DNA from 4 places in the Glutamicibacter sp. AOP38-B1-38 genome. Region 1 is predicted to be linked to each of the others. Evidence: riboswitches for the same ligand, from Rfam matches in the RefSeq annotation. Region 1 holds a riboswitch; each other region holds the start of a gene.
The links. Region 1 has a riboswitch for thiamine pyrophosphate ahead of thiC (phosphomethylpyrimidine synthase ThiC). Riboswitches for the same ligand answer to the same signal wherever they lie in the genome.
Positions count from the first base shown of each region.

Region 2: it holds a riboswitch for thiamine pyrophosphate, as region 1 does, so the genes downstream of both, ACT3TP_RS06885 (ECF transporter S component) here and thiC (phosphomethylpyrimidine synthase ThiC) in region 1, are expected to answer to the same signal.
Region 3: it holds a riboswitch for thiamine pyrophosphate, as region 1 does, so the genes downstream of both, thiM (hydroxyethylthiazole kinase) here and thiC (phosphomethylpyrimidine synthase ThiC) in region 1, are expected to answer to the same signal.
Region 4: it holds a riboswitch for thiamine pyrophosphate, as region 1 does, so the genes downstream of both, thiO (glycine oxidase ThiO) here and thiC (phosphomethylpyrimidine synthase ThiC) in region 1, are expected to answer to the same signal.

Region 1 is NZ_JBQSWU010000025.1:38,377-40,571, reverse strand. Features, by position in the region: gene ACT3TP_RS14365 (MFS transporter) at 1-1,130, shown strand, start outside; TPP riboswitch at 1,325-1,432, shown strand; gene thiC (phosphomethylpyrimidine synthase ThiC) at 1,430-2,195, shown strand, end outside.
Region 2 is NZ_JBQSWU010000009.1:18,331-20,525, reverse strand. Features, by position in the region: gene ACT3TP_RS06900 (monovalent cation/H+ antiporter complex subunit F) at 1-55, shown strand, start outside; gene mnhG (monovalent cation/H(+) antiporter subunit G) at 55-468, shown strand; gene ACT3TP_RS06890 (DUF4235 domain-containing protein) at 532-783, opposite strand; TPP riboswitch at 858-976, shown strand; gene ACT3TP_RS06885 (ECF transporter S component) at 1,048-1,665, shown strand; gene ACT3TP_RS06880 (ATP-binding cassette domain-containing protein) at 1,667-2,195, shown strand, end outside.
Region 3 is NZ_JBQSWU010000017.1:52,012-54,206, forward strand. Features, by position in the region: gene thiE (thiamine phosphate synthase) at 1-388, opposite strand, end outside; gene thiM (hydroxyethylthiazole kinase) at 381-1,175, opposite strand; TPP riboswitch at 1,165-1,259, opposite strand; gene ACT3TP_RS11450 (GntR family transcriptional regulator) at 1,294-1,662, opposite strand; gene ACT3TP_RS11455 (hypothetical protein) at 1,659-2,195, opposite strand, start outside.
Region 4 is NZ_JBQSWU010000001.1:6,850-9,044, forward strand. Features, by position in the region: gene ACT3TP_RS00040 (GNAT family N-acetyltransferase) at 42-1,010, opposite strand; TPP riboswitch at 1,090-1,197, shown strand; gene thiO (glycine oxidase ThiO) at 1,193-2,195, shown strand, end outside.

The DNA.
Region 1 (2,195 bases):
TCGGCCGCGCACTGCAAGGCCTAGGCTCGGGCATTGTGCCACTGGGCATCGCCATGCTGCGTGACCTTGTCCCGAAGGAACGCCTGTCTTCGGCCATTGCCACGGTCAGCGCCACGCTGGGCGTCGGTGGCGCCATCGGCATGCCGATTTCCGCCGCCGTCATTGATTTCGCCAACTGGCGCGCCCTGTTCTACGGCAGCGCGGTAGTCACGCTGCTGGTAGTTGTCGCCATCTGGAAACTCATTCCTGCCCTGCCGGCCGGCGCCGCCGGACAGCGCTTCGACTGGCTGGGCGCCATTGGGCTGGGCATTGGCCTGATCTCGCTCATGCTTGCCGTCTCCAAGGGCTCCTCTTGGGGCTGGGCGGCACCGCTGACGCTGGGCCTGTTCGGAATGGCCGCCCTCACGCTGTTGCTCTGGGGCATTTGGGAAACACGGACCAAGGATCCGCTGGTTGACCTGCGCACCGCTGTTATTCCGCGCGTGCTGCTGACAAATATCGCCTCGATTTTCGTCGGCTTCGGAATGTACGCCAGCATGCTGGTCATGCCACAGATCCTGCAGCTGCCGTCGCAGACCGGCTATGGCTTGGGCCAGTCGATTCTCGCAGCCGGCCTCTGGATGGCTCCAGGCGGCCTGATGATGCTGGTGCTCTCCCCTGTCGGCGGGCGGCTTTCCGACGCACGAGGCCCGAAGTTCACGCTGGTACTTGGCGTTTCGGTCATCGCCGTCGGCTACTGCCTGACCCTGCTCGGCATGGGTAGCGCGTGGAGCCTGATGCTCACCAGCCTCGTCATCAACGGTGGTGTGGCTCTGGCCTACGGCGCCATGCCGGCGATCATCATGGGCGCAGTCCCCCGCAGCGAAACGGCTGCGGCCAATGGCTTTAACACGCTGATGCGTTCGCTGGGCACGACCACCGGCGCCGCGGTCATCGGCCTGGTGCTGGCCCAGATGACCACCGATTTCGGCGGAGCTTCACTACCGTCAGAATCCGGATTCCGCGCGGCGCTGATACTTGGAGCTGGCATTTCCGTGGTCGCGGCCATCTTGGCGGCCTGCATTCCCAGCGCCGCGAAGAAGAGGGCGATCGAAGTCGACGCGTCGCAGGAACTCAGCCTGAACAAGTAGTCACCCCGGCTCTTCGGAATTGCCGAGTTTATGCTCAGCTTTGACATAGAAACCCCGGGTAATGTCGTAGACACCTCCTTGAAGGTGCGAGTGATGATCGTAAGGCTCCCGTTGGATATTGCCCAACGGGAGCCTTTCACTTTAAAGTTTCTCGTCTTCCTTGCAAGTCCACGTTGCCAGTCGTGATACCTTGTTTGAGACCACACGGGTGCCCTCGCAGGGGCTGAGATCGGGCTAACGCCGTCCGCGACCGTTGAACCTGTCCGGGTAATGCCGGCGAAGGAAGTGAGTTTCCCACAGTGGAACAATTTGAACAGCACTCTGCCCACACCCTTGCCTACCGTGAGTCTGTGGGAATTTCGGTTCCTGTCACGCAGATCCAGCTGGCAGATGCCCCCAACGGCGAGCCGAACGAACCGCTGCAGGTGTACCGCACCAGCGGCCCGGGGAGCGACCCGACCACGGGGCTGAAACCATTTCGAGAGTCGTGGATTCGTGAGCGTGGAGATGTCGAGACCTATGCCGGGCGTGAGCGCAACTTGCACGATGATGGCAGATCCGCGGTCCGCCGCGGCACGGCGAGCGCCGAATGGGCCGGGCGCTCGGCACCACCGTTGCGTTCGGCACCCGGGACTCGGGTCACCCAGATGCACTACGCACGGCAAGGGGTCATCACCCCGGAAATGCGCTATGTGGCCCTGCGCGAAGAATGCGATGTCGAGCTGGTGCGCAGCGAGCTAGCGGCCGGCCGGGCAATCCTTCCGGTGAACATCAACCATCCGGAATCCGAACCGATGATCATCGGCAAGGCCTTCTTGGTAAAAATCAACGCGAACATCGGCAACTCGGCGGTGACCAGCTCGATCGCCGAGGAAGTCTCCAAACTCCAGTGGGCTACCAAATGGGGTGCCGACACGGTGATGGACCTTTCCACCGGCGACGATATCCACACCACCCGTGAATGGATCATCCGCAACTCGCCGGTTCCCATCGGCACCGTCCCGATCTACCAAGCACTAGAAAAGGTCAACGGCGAAGCGAACGAACTGACCTGGGAGATCTTCC
Region 2 (2,195 bases), on a different contig from region 1:
ATTCATCGGCTCGGTTACCGTCTCGCGGTTCGTATCGGATCAGAGGAACGCCTAATGGACACGTTCTTAGAAGCACTCGCTGCGCTCTTGCTGGTACTTGGTTCCCTGATGTCGCTGATCGCCGGAATCGGTTTAATTACCTTCCCGGATCTGCTTTCACGCATGCACGCGGCCACCAAACCACAAGTATTGGGCTTCCTGCTGCTCTTCGCCGGACTCATCATCCACTTGCGCAGCTGGGGACTGATCCCGGTCTTTGCTTTGGCCTGGGGATTGCAGCTGCTGACTGCCCCGGTATCGGCGCACATGATTGGCCGCGCCGGATATCGCACGAAGCACGTGGCGAAAGAAACCTTGCATGTTGATGAACTAAAACAGGTCATTAGCAATCATTCGCAGACGACCGGAACCACCGCAGCGGTGCCGCCAGCGAAACCTGCACAGAACGACGAGCCCGAGAGCACCTAGCTGCTGGTTAAACTTTGGTGGGGCAGGCCAAATGGCCTGCCCCACCAAAGGAATTCGGCAATGTTACTTGCTGAACTTCTTCATGGCCTTGTTGGTGCCGCGATCAGCCAGCACCTGGATAATCGATGCGACCACGGCGGAGAAAATGGCGAACCCCAAAGCCTGGCGCATACTCGCTTCCGCGGCTGCTTCCTTGCCGTGACGTGGCGCGTCGTTTCCGGTGAAGCCTTTCCAGACCTTGTCGACCAGTCGGCTTCCAAGCATTCCCGCTCCCATTGAAATTCCAAGGGTAACAAGCTTCTGCACTGAGTTCATGAGGACCTCGCATTCGCGTCGTAAGGTTTCGTTCTGTAGCCCAGCATACCTGCGGTATGGTGGTTGAGCAGTAATCATTCCGACAGGGGAGCGTCATGCCGTTCGCGGTGCAAGACGCTGAGAGTGCGATAGATCGCAGACCCTCGAACCTGCCCCGGCTAGTACCGGCGAAGGAAGTCGAGCATCTCGGATGCGGATCATGGCGCGCGATTAAACGCCCACCGGTCCGTGCATCTCCCCTCCTTACATAGGAGGACAAACCTTATGAACGTTGCACCAGCAACTAACCGTGCCAGCTGGCGCGTGGTCGACATCGTTGTGGCCTCGGTAATCGCGGTCGCCTCGGGCGTTATCTTTTGGGCTTGGAACGCCGGATACGGATTGGTCAGCCTTGCTTTCGTGGCTTTCCCACCGGCAAGCGCCTTCGTATCTGGCATGTGGCTTTTTCCCGCGGTGCTCGGTGCGTTGATTATCCGGAAACCCGGTGCCGCGCTGTATTGCGAGATCCTCGCCGCCGTCATCTCAGCCTTGCTAGGTTCCCAATGGGGATTAGCGGTGCTGTTCTCCGGCCTGATCCAGGGGCTCGGAGCCGAGGTGGTCTTTGCCGCAGTGAGGTACCGCCGGTGGAACCTGCCGGTGGCACTGCTTGCGGGATTCATGTCGGGAATTTTCGGCGGAATCGGCGAAGCCTACCTGCTGGGTTACTTCGCTGAGTACACCGAGGCGATGAAGCTGTTCCACGTAGTTGCCATGGGCATTTCCGGCCTAGTTATTGCCGGACTTCTCTCGTGGTTGGCAACCCGTGCTCTGGCGAAGACCGGTGCTCTGGGAGCATTGGCTAGCCGTTCGGCACACCTTGAAGGTTCGCTGCGCAGTGCCTGAATTGAGTTCTTCGACTACCGAAGCCACCCCCGGGCACCTCGGCGGTGGCGGCTTTGAGATCACGGCCGACAACTTTGGCTGGCACCATGCCGAACGTCCATTGCCGGCGCTTAGCGGACTGGACCTGCATATTCCCGCCGGGCAGAAGGTCCTGCTGCTAGGCGCATCTGGCGCCGGTAAATCAACGCTCTTGCACGCCTTGGCTGGAGTTCTGGAGATCGACGAACGGCAGCAGGCCACTGGCAAACTGCAGATTCAGCGACGGGATGCCTTTGCCCGCAGCTTCCCGGTCGGGTTGATGCAGCAAGACCCCGAAACACAGATCGTGCAGAGCCGGGTCGGCGACGATGTCGCCTTCGGTGCGGAGAATCTTGGAATGGCTCCGGAACTGATCCGCGCGCGAATCCCCGAGGTGCTTCGCGCGGTAGGACTTGGGAATCTGGATTTGTCGCACCGCACCCAGGAACTCTCCGGTGGCCAGAAGCAGCGGCTGGCCTTGGCCGGGATTCTTGCTATGGGCCCCGGTCTGA
Region 3 (2,195 bases), on a different contig from region 1:
GGTAATCGAGGTATTTCGCGTCGGCGTTGGCCCCGGTCAGCTGTTCATCGGTGGAAGCGCTGAGCCCGATAATCCCCTCGCCGATGATTTCGCGGGCGTAGCGCACCGCAATATCCTTCTGCCCGATGTGGATGCCGGTGACCGCGGCACCCGCTGCCCGTGCCGCGAGGAATACGTCGATGCGGTCGTTGACCAGCAGTTCGGCCTTGCCGGCGGTGAGTTCTGCCGCCGCGCAGGTAAGTTCGAAGAATTCGCGGGCGGTCTCGTTCTTGGCCCGCAGCTGCACCCATTGCACACCCGCGGCCACCGCACCTTCGATGACTTCCAAGGTGCTGCGCGGCTGGCAGCTTTCGGTGTTGGCTACCAGGTAGATTCCCAGATCACGCATTATTTGCCTCCTCAAGGCGCAGGTTGTGCAATTCCTCGGGGTCCAGCAGCGAGAGTTCGTCGAGGAAGGCCGCGGCGAAACTTCCCGGACCGCGGCCGATGGCCAGGGCCTTTTCGGCGGCCAGTCCGTACAGGCCGTGGGCTGCGATCGCCGCGTCGAACGGGTCTTCGCTCACCGCGAGCATTCCGGCGCAGATTGCACCCAGGGCGCAGCCGCCGCCGGTAATCCCGGTCAAGCCGATCCCGTTGCTGTGCACCAGCGTGGTGCGTTTGGCATCGATGATCGCATCGGCCGCCCCGGAGATCGCGACCACCGAACCATATTCGGCGGCCAACTGGCGTCCGGCCTCGATGGCCGCGTGCACGGTGTCCTGCGCGTCCACTCCGCGCCCGGTCGAGCTCCGCCCGGCCAGCGCCAGAATTTCCGAGGCATTGCCGCGGATCAGGGTGGGGCGCTGGGTCACGATTTTTCGCGCGAAGTCAGTGCGCACCGGCAATGCGCCCACGGCCACCGGGTCCAGCACCCAGGGGGTGCCGGCCTGGTTCGCACCGTGAACCGCTTCGTCCATGGCGCGCAGCTGTTCGGTGCTCGGGGTGCCCAGGTTCACCAGGACCGCGGAGGCCACCGCGGCAAATGGCCCGGCTTCGCCGGGCAGGTCGGTCATGGCCGGAGCCGCCCCGGAGGCCAGCAGCGCATTCGCGGTGAAGTTGGTGACCACGGTATTGGTCAGGCAAAACACCAAAGGGGATTGTTGCCGGTAATTCCGGGCAACGGAAGTCAGGGTCATGCGACATCCCTCCGCTAGTTTGAACTAGTTCAGGTTCGACGGGTCTCATCTCAGTCGGTGAATCCGACACCCCGTGTCACTGGCTAGAGCGTACTCACCAAAGCCGCGGAAGAACAAATTATTGCCGCGCCCGGCGTTGCACCAGCGCCCTGACGGTGGCCTCGTCGATTCCCTGAGCTCGGGCCAGCTCCCACACCCGATCCACCGCTTGAACCAGATCACCGGAGGATTTCTCCATATCGGCTCCGGCGTTCACCACCGTTCCGGCACGCCGCCGGGAGGAAACCAGTCCGATGGCCTCGAGTTCCTTGTAAGCGCGGGCCACCGTCCCGGAAGCGACCCCCAAATCGGTGGCCAGTGCCCGCACCGTAGGCAGCTTGCTTCCCGCCGGCAGCTCGCCCAAGGAAATCAGCGAAGAGATTTGCGTGCGGATCTGTTCATAGGGCGGAACCGCCGCGTCCAGGTCCACGAAAATATGTTGGCTCATACGCGCTGCGGCACCCTAGCTTCTGGGCGGGCCAAAATGATCACTGCCGGGCAGCAGAAGACGATGATCCCCACGGCCGAAACGTAGGGACCTGCCTCGTAACCCCAGGCCAGCATGGCGACGGCCGCCGCGGTGACTACACGGATGGCGCGTAGTTCGTGAACCTGGCGATACCAAATTTCTTGCTCCACGGTGACATCCCAAGGCAAGGCCGCACGCCGAACCCACCAGATGTGGCAGGCGGTAGCGGCAAGCAACGCGAGGAGCGCACCCAGCGCAAAGACCGGTTTGACCGGAACTAGACCCCAAAAATATTCGAATGGTGGATTGATCAGCAGGTATGTGGCGCCGATGAGCAAGAGTCCGGCGAGCACATAGACATAGCGCGGCAGGTCTGCGCTGTGCCGAGCCAGTGAATGGGTTCCCCTGGACTTCAGGTGCAGGTAGCCCAGGAACCCGGCATTGAGCACCAAGAACAAGAGGGCTACCACCAGGAGCGACACAATTGCCTGCGGGGCATTCTCACCGGGGCG
Region 4 (2,195 bases), on a different contig from region 1:
CCACTTTTTGTCTTTCCGTTCCGCTGCGGCCCCGAGGAAATTCAGTCTCCCGCTGGTTCTGCGCGAAGCGCCAGCGGACTGATCGGCGGGATGGGATCGGTGGGCAACCGCGCATAGTTCAACACATCGATCCGCTGGCCATCGATCAGGAACTTGCCGCGTTCGCGTCCTTCGAGAATGAACCCGCAACGCTCGGCGACCTTTTTCGAGGCCGGATTGTTCACGCGTAAACCCAACTCCAGACGCTGCAAACGGTAGCTGGAGAATAGCTCCGCCGAGAGGGCGGCCAACGCCCGGCTGCTCAGCCCGCGGCCCCGATGCTCTGCGTGCAGCCAATACCAGACCCAGGCGCTCAGATTTGTTTCATCGATGGATCCGCACACCAGGCCAACGAGCGCAGAATTCTCGACGACGGCCAATGGCACCTGCCGGGCGGGGTCCTTGAGCAGCATTCGGACATAGGTTTCGGCCTCGGCAAGCGTACTCACCTCACCTTGCCGGGCCATATCCGGATTCGAGAGGAAGGCCGCTAAGACGTGCGGTGCATCCGTTGCGCGAAGCGGACGCAGAGATGCCGTCGTTTCGCTCACAGCGCCGAGCCGCCCGCCGCCGATCTGGGAGGAGGCGGCTTGGGCGGTGCCTTGATGGAAAAGCAATTGCCAGCCCTGGGCCGAGCGAACCCAGAGCGAGGTGCGCTGGCTTGGATTCTCCGGCTTGGTTCGCCACCGCAGCATCAGCAGCGAATCGCTGAGTCTGCGCACGCGCGGATCATGCACTTCGTCCCTAGACGATTCAACGACTGGTTCGGTGCACAGCTGCTCGATAATTTGCGCGCGGGAATAGCACCTGCCCGAGGCGCCAACCTCTTCGAAATCTTCGTGGAGCAGTCGCAATAAGGCCTGCCGATCCTGGCGGACGATGGGAGACAGGAGTTGCCGTTCGCCATCTATGACAACTTGTGCCTGCCGATGTTCGGTAGATAAATCCTCCGGACCACTGAATTCGCTCATGCCAACGAGTAAAACACAGGCAGAACCACACGGTGAAGTCATGAAGTTCGCCAAAGCGCGCCGAGGCATGCTTATAATCCAAGTACTCCGCGGGAGCCCAACAGTGAGATTGGGCTGAGAGGGCCTTGTGCCGACCGCTACACCTGATGCGGGTCATGCCGCCGTAGGAAGGAAATGCCTTCGTGCATATAGTCATTGTCGGCGCCGGAATCATCGGGCTTGCCACGGCCTTCGAACTGCGCGCCCGCGGGGCCGAAATCACATTAGTAGATCCTGCGCCTGGTATGGGCGCCAGCCACGCAGCGGCAGGAATGCTCGCACCGACAGCCGAAACCACCTGGGGCCAGGGCGCACTGCACCGCCTGATGGCCACCTCGGCCAAGGAATACCCCGCATTCATTGACCGCGTGGAAGACTCCATCGGCAACAAACCTGCGTACGTAGAAAACTCTACGCTGGTCGTCGCCGCGGAAACCGCGGATATGGACGCACTGCTTGCGCTCATGGAGCTCCAAGCCTCATTGGGGTTCAGCGCCGAACGGCTGCTGGGCAGCGCGGCCCGCAAACTCGAGCCGGCACTTGCCACCAGCATCGCCGGCGCCGTTCTCTGCGCCGAAGACCAGCAGCTGGACCCGCGGTCCCTGCTGCGCATCCTGATCGATGAGCTTGACCGGTCGATCGTGCGCGAAACGGCGGTGCGGCTGCTGCACCAGGGGTCACGGACCAGTGGGGTGATTACCTCAACCGGGCAAGAAATCCAGGGCGATCAGGTACTGCTTGCCAACGGGTTGGGCACGCTCGAAGGTGCGCCAGCTCTGCCCTTGCGCCCGGTCTACGGAGACATCCTCAGGCTCCAAGGTCCGCTGGGCGCGCCGCTGATCAAGCACACCGTGCGCGGAATCGTGCATCGGCAACCGGTCTACCTGGTGCCACGCACCGATGGAAGCCTCGTACTCGGTGCGTCGAGCCGCGAGGACGGCCAAGAGCAGGTGAACGTGGGAGAAATGCACGCCCTGCTGGACAATGCGCGCAGGCTCGTGCCGGGCATCGTCGACACCACCTTGAACGAGGCGATCGTGCGGGCCAGACCGGCAACACCCGATGACCGGCCGCTGATCGGACGCGTGGACGAGGGACTGGTGGTCTCCACCGGTTATTCGCGCCACGGGGTGCTGCTGACCCCGC